Regions from separate parts of the Polaribacter atrinae genome, predicted to be linked through region 2. Evidence: riboswitches for the same ligand, from Rfam matches in the RefSeq annotation. Region 2 holds a riboswitch; each other region holds the start of a gene.
What was found. Region 2 has a riboswitch for S-adenosylmethionine ahead of WG945_RS13365 (O-acetylhomoserine aminocarboxypropyltransferase/cysteine synthase family protein). Riboswitches for the same ligand answer to the same signal wherever they lie in the genome.
Positions count from the first base shown of each region.

Region 1 (6,444 bases), 1.5 Mb from region 2:
ATTGATTTATTACTGTTAGATGGCTGGAAAGATTTGTACTTATCTATATTTCAAATGCTTGAATCTAAATTTCATGCCAACACATTTATCTATGTAGATAATGCAGAAATGGTAGAAGCTAAAGCTTTTATAAATGTAATTCGTAAAAATAGTAAGTATCAATTAGAGCCTCAATTTGGAGGAAAAGTAGTTTTAATTAGTTTAAAAAAATAAAGAGATTATGAGTCAAGTAGCAAATTGCCCAACGTGTGGCGGCAAATCAAAAATAAAAGAAACAAACGGAGTTATTTCTTACGAAGCACTTCAGGATGAAAATATCATTAAAAAAGTAAGTCAACTTAAAAAAGCGATGGAATCATTTAAAGTCAAAGCAGAAAAACTTGAAAAGGAGTTGATGGCGTTAAAAACGGATTAAAAATATAAAACTTAAGTTATTGTTCTTTTTCAGGTTGTAATACCAAATAAGTCAGCACATTTTTATCTATAGAGTGTGCTACATTATCAAATTAGAGATTTTAGGTTAGTATTATAGATATTTTTAACGAATTTAAAATTCATCGTTAATGTTAAAACTATTCTTAAAAAAGGTAGTAAACCAAAAAAGAATAAAGAAGAGTTGTAAATTTGTACTCATTAACAATTAATACATTATTAAATGAGTAAACAACACTTATTAACTCCATATCATAAAAATTTAAATTTAAAGAACAGAATCGTTATGGCACCAATGACGCGTAGTCGTGCAGATAACGAAGGTAAAGTAGCAACCGACGAATTACAAGGCTTGTATTATGAGCAACGTGCTTCGGCTGGTTTAATTATTACAGAAGGTTCTCAAGTGTCTAAACAAGCTGTTGGGCATATTAATACTCCCGGAATTCATACTGATGCGCAAGTAGAAGGTTGGAAAAAAGTAACCAAGCGTGTACACGATAAAGACGGAAAAATCTTTATTCAACTTTGGCATGTTGGTCGTATTTCTCATCCGGATTTTCATAATGGCGAATTGCCAGTTTCGGCTTCAGCCTTAAATCCTAATTCAAAATCATTTACTCCAGAAGGTTTCAAAGACACGGTTACTCCAAAGGAAATGACGATTTCTGATATTAAACAAACTGTAGAAGATTTTAAAAATGCAGCAGCAAATGCAGTAAAAGCTGGTTTTGATGGGGTAGAAATTCATTCATCAAATGGATATTTGTTTCAACAATTCTTTAACGGAAGCTCTAATAAAAGAACAGATATTTATGGTGGAAGTATTGAAAATAGAGCTCGTTTTTTCTTCGAAGTTTTAGACGCTATGAAAGAAGTGATTCCGCAAGAAAAAATTGGAGTGCGTTTTAATCCGTCTTTAGATGGTTTATTCGGAATTACCATGGATAAAGATACCATTCCGACGTTCGAATACATTATTAAAAAATTAAACGATTACAATTTAGCCTACGTACATTTATCGGAACCGTTTACAGATGTTTCTAAAGTTCCTTTTGCTGTAACAGAAATAGCAAAACACTTTAGACCTTTATACAAGGGTACGTTAATTATTAACACAGCGTTTGATCAAGAAAAAGGAAACAAAGTATTAGAAGCTGGTGATGCCGATTTAATCGCTTACGGAAAGCCATTTATCTCTAATCCTGATTTAGTAGCGCGTTTTGAAAACAATTTAGAATTAGCAGCATGGGATCAAGATACGTTTTACACAACAGGAACAAAGGGATATACAGATTATTCAAATGCTACTAAATAATTTAAAAAGATCCTTAAATAAGGAATTTACGTCCTAAAATACTATTAAAAATAAAACAGCATCTAAATAACTTAGATGCTGTTTTTATTTTTAATTAGAACCAAATCTTAGTGGTTTAAAGCTGATAAATAATAAGGTATATATAAATAATAATGCCAAATACCAGGTATTAGAAACTAAATCTAGGTAATCTATTTTTCCGTTAGAGAAACTTAAGATCATTAAAACCTGTGCGCCATAAGGCAAAAGGCCTTGCGTAATGCAGGCAAATATATCTAATATAGATGCTGTTTTTTTATTGTCTAAACCGTACTCATCGTTAATTGTTTTTGCAATGGGACCAGAAATTATTATAGAAACCGTATTATTAGCAATCGCCATGTTAATGGTACTTACTAAAGTTGCAATGCCAAATTGAGCTGATTTTTTACTTTTTATAAGTGTCTTAATTTTTAGCAGTATAAAATCAATCCCACCATTTTTTTTCACCAAAGCAGCTAATCCACCTGTAAGTAAGGATAATAAGAAAATTTCAGTCATACTTGTAAAACCTGTATAGGCTATTTTAGTCGATTCAAGAAGTGTGAAATCTCCATAGATTAAACCTAAAAAGATGCCAGAAAGAACACCTAATAGTAAAGTTATAAATACATTAACACCTACTATAGATAAGGTAATCACCAATAAGTATGGTACTATTTTTAGTACAGAATAATTATACGTTACAGTTTCAGTTGCTACCTCTTTTAATCCTAAACCTTGAATAATTAAGATTGCAATGGTAAATAATGCAGCGGGAATGGCAATTTTAATATTTTGTTTAAATTTATCACTCATTTTACAGCCCAAAGATTGTGTGGCAGCAATGGTAGTATCAGAAATTACAGATAGATTATCACCAAACATACTACCGCCTAATAATGCGCCACAAAGTATGGATAAATCTACGCTACTTTTTTCTGCAATACCGATAACAATTGGCGCTAATGCAACAATGGCACCAACTGAAGTACCTGTTGAAACCGATAAAAAACCAGCAATTATAAAAATACCAAAGTAAATATATTGTATGTTAATATAATCTAACCCAAGACTTACAATAGCATCTACACTACCTGTAGATTTTGTAATGGTAGCAAAGGCACCTGCTAGCAAATAGATTAAACACATGGTTAATATTTTATCATCTCCACAACCTTGTAACAGTGTTTTAATTTTAGAGTTGATAGATTGTCTAAACATTAAAAAAGCCACAATAATACCTGCTATTACTGCAATAGGAGCAGGTAATGCATAAAAATCATTTTGATAGATGCCAACACCTAAAAACGTACATACAAATACGAATAAGGGAATTAATGCGCTAAATTTTGGGGTAATTGTGTTTGAATTTTCCATGTTACTTTTTTCATTCTAAAAAGGACATAGCTGCTTATAAGTAGAATTATGAGTTAACATTGGTTCCAATTAATTGGCTTATCTATTTAGCACCTTGCTCGTTATTGCAGGTTGCTATCTCCTTTTTTTGAGATTCTTGATAATTAATTTAAGAGCGCAAAAATAGTGTATAAATGGATAGTTACGTCTTTAAAAGCGTTAAAATTTTATGAAATTTAAATAGTATAATTTCTGATGTTTAGCAATTATTTTTATCAAATTAGGATAGGAGTGAAGTGGAATGTGTGTGGAATTGGATTATAACATTTTTTAAGTTACTTGTGGATTTCCGTAAAAAATTATCATGTCAACTGATTATTTTTAATATCTAATAGTTAAATAAAAATAGTGAGAAAATCTTTAAAGCAATTAAACCAGGACTAAAGCCTAAAAAACAAGATGGTACGCTTGATAAAAGAAGAAGAGACAATAAAAATACGCTTGGTAACAAGCCTTCGTTAAAACCAAGTAAATCAACTAAGAATTGATAATCTATTTGAAGTGTTTAAGTTAGAATTTTACTATCTGTAGAATCGCGTATTTGAAATTGTTTTAGAAATAGAATAGAGTTAGATTGTTGTGTTGGCACGAGCGAGACACTCGTACTAGCTTGAAGACTAGTTATTATTGATTGAAATTGTTTATAGAATCTATCTGTTGGAAACAATTGGTTTTCAGCAAAACCATGGTACTTATTTTAAACTAAAAACTAAGTATTATCAACCTGTAGCGAGAGCGTCCCGCTCGTGCTATATTTAAAAATAACATAAACAAAACACAAATACACAAAAAATACAAACCCAGTATTTTAACCAATTTGGAAAAATATACTGGGTTTTATTATTTTAATTGGAATTAAAAAACATCCAAATAATATTATGATAATAGCAGGAAACTTATAGTCTAGAAAACAAAAATAATTGTATTTGTAAATACTATAAACCTCTGTTCATTCTAAATTTATTTCTTAAAATCTACATACATATTATTACTTGTTGGTGTAGCTAATTTAGAGTTGAAAATTTCAGAATACTCTTGACTATTGGTTTTAAAAATACCTTTAGCTCCCGTTGTAATGTAGTTGACTGTTGCACTTAATAGAGGATCTGATAATTCTCCTAATTCACCTAAATCACCATAATCTTCTGCTAATTCAATTCCTGGTAATGTTATTCCTGGTGTAAAGCCATCAATTTCATCTTGATCGTCTTTATTAGAGATTTTTAAAACAATTGGTTGCATTGCATACGTGTGCGATGTGTTAAAATCCGCTCCTTCTTTGGTAAAACTTTCAGAATCATACAAAGTCACTGAGCCAACTTGTTTTCCTACTGTTTTTGTACCTACAAGTTTTACATCTATATAAGGTCTTAAAGCATTTATAACCAATTCTGAAGCAGAAGCAGTACTACCAGAAACAATAAAATAAACGGTAGGAAGATCTAGGTTATTTATAGGTTCTTGTAAAATAATGTTTCCATTAACATCTGTATTGTTTATTTCATCTGTAAAATAGTTTAAGAAACGAGTTGGGTCTGTTGATGCAGCTTGCACTTTACTATTCCAAACTTCTTTAGAATATATTTCTCCATTAAATAAGCCGGTAATCATTCCGCCTAAATAGGTTGCTGTTCTCACAGAACCACCACCATTATATCGTAAATCTATTATTAACTCATCTACTAGTTGTGATTTAAAAGTACCAAAAGCAGCATTTAATTCACCATCAAAAGAACTAGAAAATTGATTATACATCAAGTAACCAATTTTTTTACCACCTTCATTTAATACTTTAGAAATAGCCACAGGATATTCTGTAACGAGTTCTTTTGTTAAAGAAATGGTAGTTCCGTTGGCGGTTGGAATTCCATTATTATAGTCTGCCAATCCAATTTCTAAAAGGGTTGTACTGCTAAAAAGTAAACTAGAGTAATTAGACTCTGTTAATTGTGTTCCGTTAACGGTATTAAAAATCACACCTCTTGTAACTCCTTTAATATCTGCATCAGAAGTAGGAATTACGTATCTTACATATCCATAGACATTTGTAGAATTGTCTCTATAAAGTTTTAATCCAAACTCCATTCCGGTACTTAAATTTATGCCTTCAAAAGAATTTTCTAAAGCCACATAATCATCAACAATCCAAGAAAAACGATCTGTTGGTCTGTTTAATAAATTTTCAAATAAGCTTTCTGGTGATGAATAACCTTCTAAATAAGCATTTAATTGATTTTGATTGCTAAAACGTAAGTCTGACAAATCTGGAATATCATTTTGCCATAAATAGAATGCATTTAAGCCTCTCCAAACAAAATTTTCTACTTCTAGATCAGTAGGAATACCATCCTCACTCTTATCACAACTAACAAGAAATACAGAAAAGATAAAAACGAATATTATTTTAGGGAATAATTGAATCTTCATGAATTTAATATTTATAGAATACAACGCAATATAAATAGAAATAGTATTATTTTTAAATATGTTGTAACAAAATATATTGTGTATCGTCTTAATTATGTAGACTCGATATTATTTGGAAACAAACATAAAGAGGTTACAAGAAAAATCAACCAAACCAAATGAACCAGTCAGACTTTTTAAAAGTTGTTTTACCGTTTAAAGACAAAGTCTTCCGTTTAGCAAAAAGACTTTTAGTTTCTACAGAAGAAGCTGAAGATGCTACACAAGAACTGTACTTTAAATTGTGGAAAAGTAAAACAAAGATTGCCGATTATAAGAATGTTGAAGCGTTTGCCATGACCATGACAAAAAATTATTGTTATGATCGTTTAAAAAGTAAGCAGGCAAGTAATTTAACATTAATACATAGTAATTATAAAGAAAAAGATACGTCTTTAGATAAGCAAGTAGAACATCGAGACAGTGTAAACCAAGTGCACCAATTGATAGCAGCGTTGCCTGAGCAACAAAAAATTATTATTCAGTTAAGAGATATTGAACAATATGATTTTGATGAAATCTGTAAAATGGTAGACATGAAACCAACTGCAGTACGAGTGGCATTATCTAGAGCAAGAAAAACAATAAGAGAACAATTAATTAAAAAACATAACTATGGAGTTAGCTAACATAGAGAAATTAGTAGAGAAATACGAAAACGCAGAAACGTCTTTGCAAGAAGAAACAACCCTAAGAAACTATTTTACAGGAGGGAATGTTGCACCACATTTGCAAGAATACGAATACATGTTTAATTATTTTGCTGCTAGCAAGGATGAAACGTACACCAA
Region 1 is NZ_CP150660.1:564,813-571,256, reverse strand. Features, by position in the region: gene WG945_RS02620 (O-methyltransferase) at 1-213, shown strand, start outside; gene WG945_RS02615 (hypothetical protein) at 221-415, shown strand; gene WG945_RS02610 (alkene reductase) at 656-1,750, shown strand; gene WG945_RS02605 (Na+/H+ antiporter NhaC family protein) at 1,841-3,148, opposite strand; SAM-I-IV-variant riboswitch at 3,198-3,296, opposite strand; gene WG945_RS02600 (S41 family peptidase) at 4,148-5,614, opposite strand; gene WG945_RS02595 (RNA polymerase sigma factor) at 5,773-6,282, shown strand; gene WG945_RS02590 (hypothetical protein) at 6,269-6,444, shown strand, end outside.
Region 1: linked by a shared signal. The riboswitch ahead of WG945_RS02605 (Na+/H+ antiporter NhaC family protein) and the one ahead of WG945_RS13365 (O-acetylhomoserine aminocarboxypropyltransferase/cysteine synthase family protein) in region 2 are both predicted to bind S-adenosylmethionine.

Region 2 (6,444 bases):
GTTGCATAGGCTCCAGATCTATCTACTTTAGAAGGGTCTTTTCCAGAAAAAGCTCCACCACCATGTGCACCTTTTCCTCCGTAAGTATCAACAATAATTTTTCTACCAGTTAGACCAGTATCACCGTGAGGTCCACCAATTACAAAAACACCTGTTGGGTTGATGTGATAAGTAATGTTATCTGTAAATAATTTCTGAATATGAGCAGGTAATTTTGCTACAACTCTAGGAATTAAAATTTCAACAATATCTTTTTTAATTTTAGCTAACATCACATCATCAGACTTGTCAAAATCATCATGTTGTGTAGAAATTACGATAGCATCAATTCTTTGCGGCACGTTATCATCAGAATATTCTATAGTAACCTGACTTTTAGCATCTGGTCTTAAATAAGGAATATCTTTGTTTTCTCTTCTTAATGCTGCTAACTCAATTAACAATCTATGAGATAATTCTAAAGCCAAAGGCATGTAGTTTTCTGTCTCATCGGTTGCGTAACCAAACATCATTCCTTGGTCTCCTGCACCTTGTTCTTCTGGGTTTGCTCTATCAACACCTTGGTTAATGTCTGGAGATTGCTCATGTATAGCAGATAAAACTCCACAAGAGTTTCCGTCAAACATATAAGCTCCTTTTGTGTAACCAATTTTGTTAATTACATCTCTAGCAATTTTCTGAACATCTAAATATGTTTTAGATTTTACTTCTCCTGCTAAAAATACTTGACCCGTTGTAACCATGGTCTCACAAGCAACTTTACTTGTTTTGTCGAATGCTAAAAAGTTATCAATTAAAGCATCAGAAATTTGATCTGCAATCTTGTCTGGGTGTCCTTCAGAAACACTTTCTGAGGTAAATAAATATGACATAATAAATCTTCTTTTATAATTAATGAAAAATGAAAAGAGATTGCGTTGGTCGCTAAAAGTAGTAGAATATTACTGCTTTAGCATTTTTTGTTTCAGCAGATATAAATATCAGCGTCAGAGGTTGCAATCAGTTCAAATTTTTCCTCTAAAATTCTCTGCAAAGGTACATTATAAATTTACATATCATAATTTTTAGTAATAATATTTTATTATGGTATCATCAATAAAACAAAGTTCATTGCTAGTAAATTATTTGATAAATATTAAAAGAGGGGTTTTAATATGATATTTATATTTCTAAAAAATAAATTGGATTTTTCTTGTATATTAAAATTTTCTAAACATATATTTGCATTCAGAAAGTTCAATAACTTATCGAAATGTTATCAAGAAAGGTGGAGGGAAAGACCCGTTGAAACCTTAGCAACCCTTTTCGTGAGGAAAAGAAGGTGCTAAATTCTACTTAATTTCAGATTCATTTATCAGAAATTGGATAGATAACCCAAAAACAATTACACTTCCGTGTATTTGCATAATTCTTAATAACATTTTTCTAGTAAGTACATCAAATTTTTGATGCATTCGACTTTTGGTTTAATCATTTATTAACTCAAAAAAAATAGAAAAATGAGCACGTACAAATTAGCAACAAACGCATTACATGCAGGGCATGATGTAACTAAGAATGGAGGAACAAGAGCAGTTCCAATCTATCAAACATCATCATATGTTTTTAACAACTCAGAACATGCTGCAAATCTTTTTTCATTAAAAGAATTAGGATTTATTTATACACGTTTAACCAACCCAACAAACCAAATTTTACAAGATCGTTTAGCAGCTGTAGAAGGCGGAATTGGAGCTGTAGTTTTTGCATCTGGTACAGGAGCAATTGCAACAGGTTTATTAACACTTTTAAAAGCAGGAGATCATATTGTGGCTTCTAGCAGTTTATATGGTGGAACGTACAATTTATTAAGTGTTACGTTACCAAGATTAGGTATTACAACTACGTTTGTAGATGCATCTAACCCAGAAGAATTTAAAAAAGCTGTACAAGATAATACAAGAGCATTTTTTGTTGAGTCTTTAGGAAATCCTAAATTAGATGTTTTAGATTTAGAAGCAATTTCTGTAGAAGCAAAAGCAGCAGAGGTTCCTTTTATTGTTGATAATACTGTGGCAACACCAGCATTATTAAACCCAATTAAACACGGAGCAAATCTTGTAATTCATTCTTTAACAAAATATATTGGCGGACAAGGAACGTCTTTAGGAGGTGCTATTATTGATGCAGGAACTTTTAACTGGGCAAACGGTAAGTTTCCAGAATTTACAGAGCCTTCTGCAGGTTACCATGGTTTAAAATATCATGAAGCTTTAGGTGCAGCAGCGTTTACTTTTAAATTAATTTTAGAAGGTTTACGTGATTTTGGTGCAGCTTTAAGCCCTACAAACGCATTTAATATCATTCAAGGTTTAGAGACTTTACCAGTTAGAATTAAACAACACTCTGCAAATGCATTGGCATTAGCAACTTGGTTAGAAGCGCAAGAAGAAGTAACTTGGGTAAATTACCCTGGTTTAGCAAGCAGTAAATACAAAATGTTAGCAGATAAATATTTACCAAAAGGACAAAGTGGTTTGGTAACTTTTGGTGTAAAAGGAGGATTTGAAGCAGCAAAAGTAATTGCAGATACTACAAAAGTGTTTTCTTTATTAGCTAATATTGGTGATACAAAATCATTAATTATTCACCCAGCAAGTACAACGCATCAACAATTAGATGAAGCGGCACAAGCAAGTGCAGGTGTAAGTCAAGATTTAATTAGATTATCTGTTGGTCTTGAAGATTTAGAAGATTTAAAAGCAGATTTAACTGCTGCTTTTTCAAAAATATAATAAATAGGTCTCTTTTGAGTGTAGTCGAAAGGTTGTTGTATTAGAATCAATGAGTTTTGGACTACGCTCTAACAGATAAATAATTTAAAAATTTAGCCAATAATTGGAACATCAACTAGAACATATCAAAATAAAAGATTTCACTACAGAAGCTGGTGTCTTAATCTCTGAAATGAATTTGAGTTATCAGGTTTTTGGTCAAGAATTAGGTGATGCTCCTATTATTTTAATTAACCATGCATTAACGGGTAATAGTGATGTTGCGGGTAAAAATGGATGGTGGGTTGATATTGTTGGAAAAGAAAAGGCCATAAATACTGATGTTTATACTATTTTATCTTTCAATATTCCAGGAAATGGTTTTGACGGTTTTTTAATTGAAAACTATAAAGACTTTATAGCTAGAGATGTTGCTGAAATATTTTTACAAGGATTATCAGCATTAAAAATTGATACACTTTTTGCTTTAATCGGAGGATCTTTAGGAGGAGGAATTGCCTGGGAAATGATGGTTTTAAATACCAAATTAACCAAACACTTTTTGCCAATTGCAACCGATTGGAAATCTACAGATTGGTTAATTGCAAATTGCCAAATTCAAGAACAGTTTTTAGTAAATTCTAGTAATCCTGTTCATGATGCTCGTATGCACGCAATGTTGTGTTATAGAACACCAGAATCTTTTAAAGAACGTTTTCATCGATCAAAAAAAGACGATTCAGATATTTTTGATGTAGAAAGTTGGTTGTTGCATCATGGTAAATCATTACAAGAACGGTATCAATTATCTTCTTATAAATTGATGAATCAATTATTAAAAACAATTGATGTTACTGTTGGAGGAAAAAAAGATATTGAAATTCTAGATCAAGTGAGTGCAAATATTCACATTATTGGGGTCGATTCAGATTTGTTTTTTACTGCGGAAGAAAACAGAGAAACGCATAAAAAGTTAGCATTAACAAAAGATAATGTTACGTATAATGAAATAAATTCTGTGCATGGTCATGATGCTTTTTTGATGGAGTATGACCAATTACAGAAAATTATTGAGCCTATTTTTAATAAAGATTATAGAGAAAAGAAGATGAAAGTTTTAAAATTTGGAGGAAAATCTTTAGCCAATGGCAAAGGATTAGAAAACGCAATTGAAATTATTGCAAGTAAATATAAAGCCGGAGTAAAAATTACAATTGTTGCTTCTGCAAGAGGAAACTCTACCAATGATTTAGAAGCTATTTTAGAGTTAGCAGCATCAAAAAAAGAATATAAAAGTAATTTTGAAGAGTTTAAAGAATATCAACTAGCGCCAAATAGTGCTGTTGATTTTTCTGAAGAATTTTCGAAATTAGAAACCATTTTTGAAGGTGTTTCTTTATTGGGAGATTATAGTCAGAAAATTAAAGATGAAGTTTTAGCACAAGGCGAATTATTATCTGTAAAATTAGTGGCTAGTTTGTTAGAAAAGGAACAGGTTTCTGCAAATGCAGTAGATTCTAGATCTTTAATTATTACAGATGAAAACTTTGGAAATGCCCAACCAATTACGGCGGTTTCTAAAGAAAATGTAATTAGTTATTTTAAGGAAAATAACCAGAAAATTAATATTGTTTCTGGTTTTATTGCATCAAACAAAAAAGGAGAAACCACTACTTTAGGTAGAAATGGAAGTAATTATACAGCAGCACTATTAGCAAATTACTTAGATGCTGATGAGTTACAGAATTACACACACGTTAGCGGTATTTTTACGGCAAACCCAGATTTAGTGGCAGATGCTAAAAAAATTGAACAATTATCATTCTCGGAAGCGAATGAATTGGCCAATTTTGGAGCGACTATTTTACATGCAAAAACCATTATTCCTTTATTAGAAAAGAACATTAATCTTAGAATTTTAAATACATTTAATAAAGAAGATAAAGGAACTTTAATTACTGCGGAATCATCAACAAAAGGAATAAAATCTATTTCTACGATTGAAAACGTTGCCTTATTAAATTTTGAAGGTAGAGGTTTGTTAGGTAAAGTTGGTGTTGATGCACGTATTTTTAAGACTTTAAGTGATAGAAATATTAGTATCAGTATTATTGCACAAGGTTCTTCGGAAAGAGGAATTGGGTTAATTATTGATGCAGATAAAGCGCAAGAAGCGGTTGCAGCTTTAGAAAGAGAATTCGAAAATGATTTTTATTCGCAAGATGTTAATCATATTTCTATTGTAAATAATGTGGCGGTAATTTCTATTATTGGTCAAGATTTAAGTGAGTTTCATCATCCTTATAATGCATTAATTAAAAACCAAATTGTACCTGTTTTATTTAATAATACGGTAACAGGTAAAAATGTGAGTTTGGTGGTTAGAAAAGATCAATTAAACAAGGCTGTAAATGTAATTCATGGTCAGGTTTTTGGAGTTACTAAAAAAATAAACATTGCCGTTTTTGGTAAAGGTTTAGTTGGCGGAACTTTAATTGATCAAATTATAGAAAACACACAATCTGTTTTAGAGAGAAGAAAAATTCAACTGAATGTCTTTGCCGTAGCAAACTCTAAAAAAGTGTTGTTAAATAAAAATGGAGTTTCTAAGGATTGGAAACAAAATTTATTAGAAAACGGAGAAGAAAATGTAACTGTTACTGATATTATCGCATTTGCAAATGCAAACCATTTTGAGAATTTAATAGCAGTAGATAATACCGCAAGTGTAAATTTTGTAAGTAATTATATTCCTTTTATAGAAGCTGGTTTCGATTTGGTTTCTTGTAATAAGATTGCCAATACCTTGTCTTTTGATTTTTACAAAGAAGTTAGAGCGAAGTTAAAAGAATACAAAAAGCAATACTTGTACGAAACAAATGTTGGTGCAGGTTTGCCTTTAATTGATACGATACGGTTATTGCATGAATCAGGAGAAAATATCACGAAAATTAGAGGTGTTTTTTCTGGAAGTTTAAGTTATTTATTTAATAATTTTTCAAATAAAAATGCTCCTTTTTCAGAAATATTAAAAGAAGCAATTGATAAAGGTTTTACAGAACCAGATCCTAGAGAAGATTTAGGAGGAAATGATGTTGCTAGAAAATTATTAATTTTAGCAAGAGAGTTAGAGTTAGAAAATGAATTTGATGAAGTTAAAATTAAAAATTTAATTCCAGAGAATTTAAGAGGAGGTTCTGTTGCCGATTTTTTAGGTAATTTAGAATTGTTAAATGAAGAGTATCAAACTTTAAAAGACAATCAAAAACCAAATCACGTTTTACGTTATATTGGTGAATTAAGTGGAGATTTATCACAAAATAAAGGTACTTTAGAGGTAAAGTTAGTATCCACAGAAGAAAGTACACCTTTAGGTTCGTTAAAAGGTTCTGATGCAATTTTTGAAATTTATACAGAATCTTACGGAGAACAACCAATTGTAATACAAGGAGCAGGAGCGGGAGCAAGTGTAACGGCAAGAGGTGTTTTTGGAGATATTTTAAGATTAGCAAAACATAATAATTAATATAGAAAAGAGAAAAAAATCAAGAGTACTAATATTTACTCTTTGTTCTTGATTCTTAAAGTGAAACGGTCTTTTTTCTAAAAACATAATAAATGAGCAAACATTTCGAAACAGAAGCAATTAGAAAACAAACAGAAAGAAGTCAGTTTTCTGAACATTCTACAC
Region 2 is NZ_CP150660.1:3,070,941-3,077,384, forward strand. Features, by position in the region: gene metK (methionine adenosyltransferase) at 1-872, opposite strand, end outside; SAM riboswitch class I at 1,253-1,376, shown strand; gene WG945_RS13360 (hypothetical protein) at 1,332-1,454, opposite strand; gene WG945_RS13365 (O-acetylhomoserine aminocarboxypropyltransferase/cysteine synthase family protein) at 1,500-2,774, shown strand; gene thrA (bifunctional aspartate kinase/homoserine dehydrogenase I) at 2,878-6,279, shown strand; gene WG945_RS13375 (O-succinylhomoserine sulfhydrylase) at 6,372-6,444, shown strand, end outside.

Region 3 (6,444 bases), 1.3 Mb from region 2:
TTCAAAGATATCCCAATAAAACATAGAGATATTACGGTTTTCCGTAATTAGCATCCTTTTTTTTTAAAATATTATTATATCAACCCAAAATCTTTAGAAATAGCCACTAAATGCGCAGGATTATTCGCATTAAAATGTTCCTTTAAAAACTTTAATCTTTTTTCTATAGCACTCATACTAGATGGTAAAATTCCTTTTTCTTTTAGGTTTTTACTAATTTCCTCTTGTAATAATCCTCTAGAAAGAAAAGCTATTAATGAAATATCAAAATCGGTAATCTCAACTACTTGCTTTGGATGAACGGTAGTATTTAATTCTGGTGAAATATAAAACTGATTTGAAGTAGAAATTGCATGCATGGCATTCTTTAATTCTTTTAATCCGTTTCTATTCTTCCAAACATATCCATCTACCCGTAATGTTTTGTATAAATGCTGAATTTTATAAGGTTTATCTTCAACGGAAAACACAACAATCTTTAAGCCTGAAAAATCATTCCTAATTTTTTCTATTAATTCTTCTCCAGATTTTAATTTCTGTGGTGTACCATCATTTTGAAAAGACAGATCAGAAATGATTAAATGGTAAGGAGTATTGTTTAAATAAGCACTTTTAACTTTAGCATACGCTTCATCACAATACGAAGCAAAATCTATTTGTTTTATTCCTATTTCTTCTAAAGCTATTTTAATTCCGCTATTAATAACATCTAAATCTTCTGCTACCAAAACTTTTTGAAACATTTTTATCATTTTAAAATAAAAGGTTACTTATATATTTATCATTAATTTAATATCAAATTTAATTTTTCATTTTATCGTTTTTATACGGGTTTCCATATTTAGAAAAAAACAACATCTATTAAAAAAATAATTAACCACACTTTTAAAAGTTGGCTGCTCTAAAAATATTTCTTAGTTTTGTAATGTATCAGGAACGCAAAAAATGCGTACCAACCGAGCACAACAGCCACGGTGGTTTAGAATACGGACAGTTCAGTCAAAATAAATGAACCTCCTTTTTTAATTTATTTCCCTGATACATAACTTTTAAATTATGTATGATGAAAACTGTTTTTACAACGCAAGAAGGCGTTAAAATGAATGCTGAACTAGACTTTGGGAGCACTACAACCATTAAAAATGAGTTTAATGTTCTTATGACTACCTATGAAACAATGTTTAATATTGAGCTTAATTATTTCTACAGAATTACAGATGATGGCTATATGCAACTAGCTTATTCTACTGACGATGCATTAGAAATTAAAGCCCAATACAAACTTCAATTTAGCACTAAAAAAGAAGATATTATTTATATTGTTCATCAATTAATTGAGGCAAATTACCTCTATGATGGATTCCCTACAATAAAAGACAGTCCTATTTTTACTCAACAAGAGTTTCAGCAAATTATTAATGATATAAAAAAATCAAGATCAACTGAAAAAGAAAAAGCCTCTCAAAAAATTACACCATTAATTTCATTATTAAAACAACACCAACTAAACCCAATTCCTACTGGTTTTAATAAAAATAGCTGGGTTGCAAATTGCCCTTCTAGAGGGAATCATTTTATACAAATTGTAACTTCTAACGACCAATGGGGCTGCGGATATTGTAAACGTAAAGGAGGAAAAGAAGCATTAGAAAAATGGTTACAGGAAATAAAATCTTTACAAGACCAAAAAAGATTGACCACCATGCTGAAAGAATTAGATAAAGGGAGTATTCAAACTAAAAGTACTTTAAAATGGTGGCTAAATAGGTATTGAATACTAGCATTCTTATGGATGTAAAAAATTAAATATTACAATAAGTTGCACTTTATAACACAAAAGCATCCTACATCACCACCTTCTTAAAATAATGTTAAAAATATTTTGTTAGTTACTCTCAACTTGAACGACAGATGTGTATATCAAAGAATTATTCGAATAAAAATTATACGAATACAATTGATATTCAACTTGTACGGAAGGAATAATTCTTAAATCACCACCGTAACAAGCAAGTTATAAAATTACATAAAGCAAAATAAATGCTATTAGATAAAAATAAAATATTTATAACAGGAATTCTTGGGATATTAGGAAGTGTTCTTGTTGGTGTTGGAGAGTTTCTTCTTCATTTTAGTCTACATATTATTGGTAATGCAGACAACTATCAGTTTTTTCAATTTGTACCAAAAAATAGTTTGATAAAAGGGCATTTTTTAGCAGTATTTGGTGTTCCTTTTTACTTTTTAGGCTATTATCATATTTATAAAATGTTAGAAAAAGGGAATAAAAAACTAGCTTCTATCGTTTTTGGATTAGGTATTTTAGCTTTTACTATTGGCGGTTTCTGGATTACTTCTAGAGCTTTTCTAGGAACAATTGTTCATCTTCAAAATGATATTGATACTAAAGTTTATCAAAAAATATTAGACAATTACACCTTAATTAGTGAATCTCTTGTTCAGATATTAAGAATAATCATTCTTTTACTTTCCGTATTTTTCAGTATTACAATACTAAAAGGAGGAACCTGTTATAAGAAATGGATGGCTATTTTTAACCCTATCGTTTTATTAATTTCTGTATCTACATTGTACTTTATTTCTCCACAAATAGGAAAATACATAGCACCAATAGCAATGAATGTTGTTCATTTTATAGTATTTAGTTTATCATTATATCAACTCAAAAAAACAACCCTTTATCAATATGAAAATAATAAAAAGAATTGCAGGAATTATATTAACACTAATAGTATTATTAGTAATTATTGTAGCTGTTAAATTTAGCACAGATAGAAATAACCCATACAACAATGCAATAGCAGACAATTTAATTCCTACATTCAAGGAAATTCCAATCGACTTTACACATCAATTTAACGGAACAGAATCATTACCTGTTACCGCATCTGTATTAATTGATATTGATAATGATGGTGTTGATGAATTATTTTTAGGAGGAGGATACAATCAGCAAGATGAAATTTTTAGTTACAAGGAAGGGAAATTTATTTCTATACCTGAAAACGTAGGGCTTCCAAAGAAAGAAAATAAGACAACTTTAAGTGGAGCTTCCACAGATTTTGACAACAATGGTTTTACCGACTTAATTCTTTCTAGAGAAGATGGCATTGTAATTTATTATAATAACAACGGAAAATTTACACCAAAGAAATTAGAATATGATTTGGCAGACAACGCAACACCATTAGGTTTAACTTTAGGTGATGTAAATAAGGATGGTTTTACCGATATTTTTGTTGCTAATTACATTAGAAAAAAACAAATGGTTGGGCAAAATAATTTTAGCAAAAATTATGGTCCTCAAAGTCTTTTACTAATCAATAATGGAGACAATACGTTTAAAAACACAACTATTGAAGCAGGTTTAGAATACATTCATAATACTTTTATGGGTATTTTGATTGATATTGATAACGACACTTGGCTCGATCTAATTATTGCTTATGATACAGGAGAAATTAGAACTTACAAAAACAAAGGTGATGGAACTTTTGAAATGAAAGAAAATCCATCAACCACTAAATATGCCTATCCAATGGGAATAGCTGTAGGTGATTATAATAATGATGGTTTAGTAGATTTTATGTTTTCAAATACAGGATCTAAAGTACCTAGTTTCGTGGCAAGCGGAAACATTGAAAACAAAGATCTTTTTAATCCTAATTGGATATTTTTTGAGAATAAAGGTAATTTCGTATTCGAAGATGTAGCAGAAATAACACAAACTAAAGATTTTGAATTTTCTTGAGGAGCTGTATTTGCAGATATGAACAATAACGGGTTACAAGATTTAATTGTAGCAGAAAACTATATTGATTTTCCACCACATAAAATATTTAAATTACCAAGTAGATTTTTAACCCAAAAAGAAGACCATACTTTTGTTGCTACTGAAGAAAAAAGTGGTGTTGTAAACCCTAATTATGCAATTACTCCTTTGGTAAGTGATTTTAATAAAGATGGTTATTTAGACCTTATTTGGGTAAACATAGGCACACCTGTTTTGGCTTTTATTAATGATGGAGGCGACAATAATTTTATTAAAGTAAAATTAGATGATAATGCTGAAAATTTAGGAGCTAAAATAGAAGTGATAACTTCTGGTGATAAAAAAATAACGGAAGATTTTATAGTTGGAGAAGGATTAACAAGTGATCAATCTGCAACTTTACATTTTGGTTTAGGCAAAGACTCTATAAAAAGTGTTATTGTTAAATATATTAGCGGAAAAGAATACACGTTTCAAACCCCTAAAATAAATACACTTTTAACAATTCCTAAAATTTCAGTTTCAGATACCATTCCTTCTGCTCAATTAATTCAAAAATAATGAAACTTAAAAAAGTATTACATATTATTTTAATACTGATTTTTGTTTTAAGTATTTTGGGAGCAAGTAGTTTAGTTTACGATGAATTTATAAACGAATCTATTTGCCCTAAAATATTTAATATACCTGCTTGTTATATTATAATGGGGTGTTTTATAATGCCTTTACTCCGACATCTTTTAAAATGGAATAACTACATCTATTTTATTGGAACAGGACTTGCTTTTTCTATTGCTTTGTATGGCACAACAACACAACTATTAGAAATTGTACAATGCCCAAAGACTTCTACAGGAATACCAATGTGCTTTATTTCACTATCCATTTTTACAAGTCTAATCTTCTTAAAAATAATGTTATTAAAAATTAAGAAACAGATTTAAGCTTTAGCCATATTTCAGGACTAGACACAGACCAGAGGGTAATTATGAACAAGAAAAAAAAGACGAAAACTATTTAGTTTTCGTCTTTAGGTTTGATAAATTCTGATTGGTATTTTTCTAAAAACTTCTTCTGTCTTGCAATCATTTGTTGGCTTAATTTATCAATGTCCATAAAGTCTTTTCCAAAATTACTTCCAAAAAAATCATCATTAAAGAAATGTTTACTAAAAAGTGAATCTTGAGAAAAAACAGCATCAAACCCTTGATTTTCAAATCCTGAATAATTTGAGAAAAATCGTGATTTAAAAGATTGCATCAAACTATCTTTATCAGACAATGAGAAATTATTAAACTTATCGTTAGAAGACCAAGAATAAATACTGTCATATCTAATTAAGTTTCCGTTTTGATCAAATTCTTTATCAACTTTCCAAGTGCCTTTAGGCTCTTCAACTATATCAGTTTTATTATCTTCTTTTTCAACTTTTTTAGTTTCATTTTCTTGTCCTTTACAACTAATACTTAACAAGCTAACCATAAATATTAAAATATACTTTTTCATCACTTTATATTTTACGTTAAACTTAATTCTGAGTTTATTGTATCTCTTTTTAACAAAACGCCTGTTTCTATCATTTTAATCAATTTGTTTTGATGGAATACTTTTGATTTTCTTTCTCCATTTTTATACCAAACACATTCCAAATAAGTGTCTTTATTAACCAAACCAAATATTGACTCTTTTTTGGGAACATATTTAATAACTTGCATTTTTGGGGAGATAAGTTTTCCTTTAACTGTTACCCATTCCCCAGATTTAAATTTTCTTGGCATAACATTATAATTTTAAAGAATTAAACTTATTAATAAGAGAATACTGAAAAAACAGCATCCTCTTAATATTTTACTCATAAATTTATTGAAACAATTATGAAATCTGAATGCTTCTGGCAGGCTTTTGTTTTGCCTCTTCTTTTTTTGGTAAAAGAATACTTAAAATACCATTTTCATAATTTGCATTAATCTTTTCATCGTTTACACTTTCTGGTAAATTAAAGGTTCTTTTAAACGAGGAATAACCAAACTCTCTGCGAGTATAATTTTCTTCCTTGTGTTCGTTTTCTTCCTTCGTTTCTGTAGAAATAGACAATACTTGATTATCGAGGTCAAGTTGAAAATCTGACTTTTTTAAACCTGGAACAGCCATTTCTACCACAAAAGCGTCGGCAGTTTCTTTAATGTTTACTTTTGGTAAAGTAATACCAGTATTGAAATTTGAAGTAAATACTGATGGTAGGTCTCTATTGATAAAGTCATCTAACCAATTAGACAAAGTTGGAAAGTTTTGATTTGAAATGCTGTTCGCTAAACTTCCATTTTTAGGAACAGTTGCTAAATTGTTCATAATTACAAAATTTTAAATTAAACATTATTTTTCAAATTTGAAATCTCAACGACTTCATTCTATTTTAAACAAATTAAATACCAAAATCGATTTATTGTCTCTTATAACAATTATTACATAATATCCTATATAAACATGACAAAAACATGAAATATTGTCATATTTACTCACAATAAAATGACATATTTACATTTGGTGTTTATAATAAAACTATAAATCAATTATGCGAAATAAAAGTTTTAAACAAGCACTATACTTCAAAGTAAAAAACAGAAATTTATAAGAAGTTAGAAGAAAAAGAT
Region 3 is NZ_CP150660.1:1,811,018-1,817,461, forward strand. Features, by position in the region: gene WG945_RS07940 (response regulator) at 75-743, opposite strand; SAM-I-IV-variant riboswitch at 923-1,017, shown strand; gene WG945_RS07945 (hypothetical protein) at 1,061-1,774, shown strand; gene WG945_RS07950 (DUF6796 family protein) at 2,041-2,781, shown strand; gene WG945_RS07955 (FG-GAP repeat domain-containing protein) at 2,708-3,772, shown strand; gene WG945_RS07960 (ASPIC/UnbV domain-containing protein) at 3,791-4,354, shown strand; gene WG945_RS07965 (hypothetical protein) at 4,354-4,737, shown strand; gene WG945_RS07970 (hypothetical protein) at 4,811-5,299, opposite strand; gene WG945_RS07975 (hypothetical protein) at 5,311-5,571, opposite strand; gene WG945_RS07980 (Hsp20/alpha crystallin family protein) at 5,666-6,142, opposite strand.
Region 3: linked by a shared signal. The riboswitch ahead of WG945_RS07945 (hypothetical protein) and the one ahead of WG945_RS13365 (O-acetylhomoserine aminocarboxypropyltransferase/cysteine synthase family protein) in region 2 are both predicted to bind S-adenosylmethionine.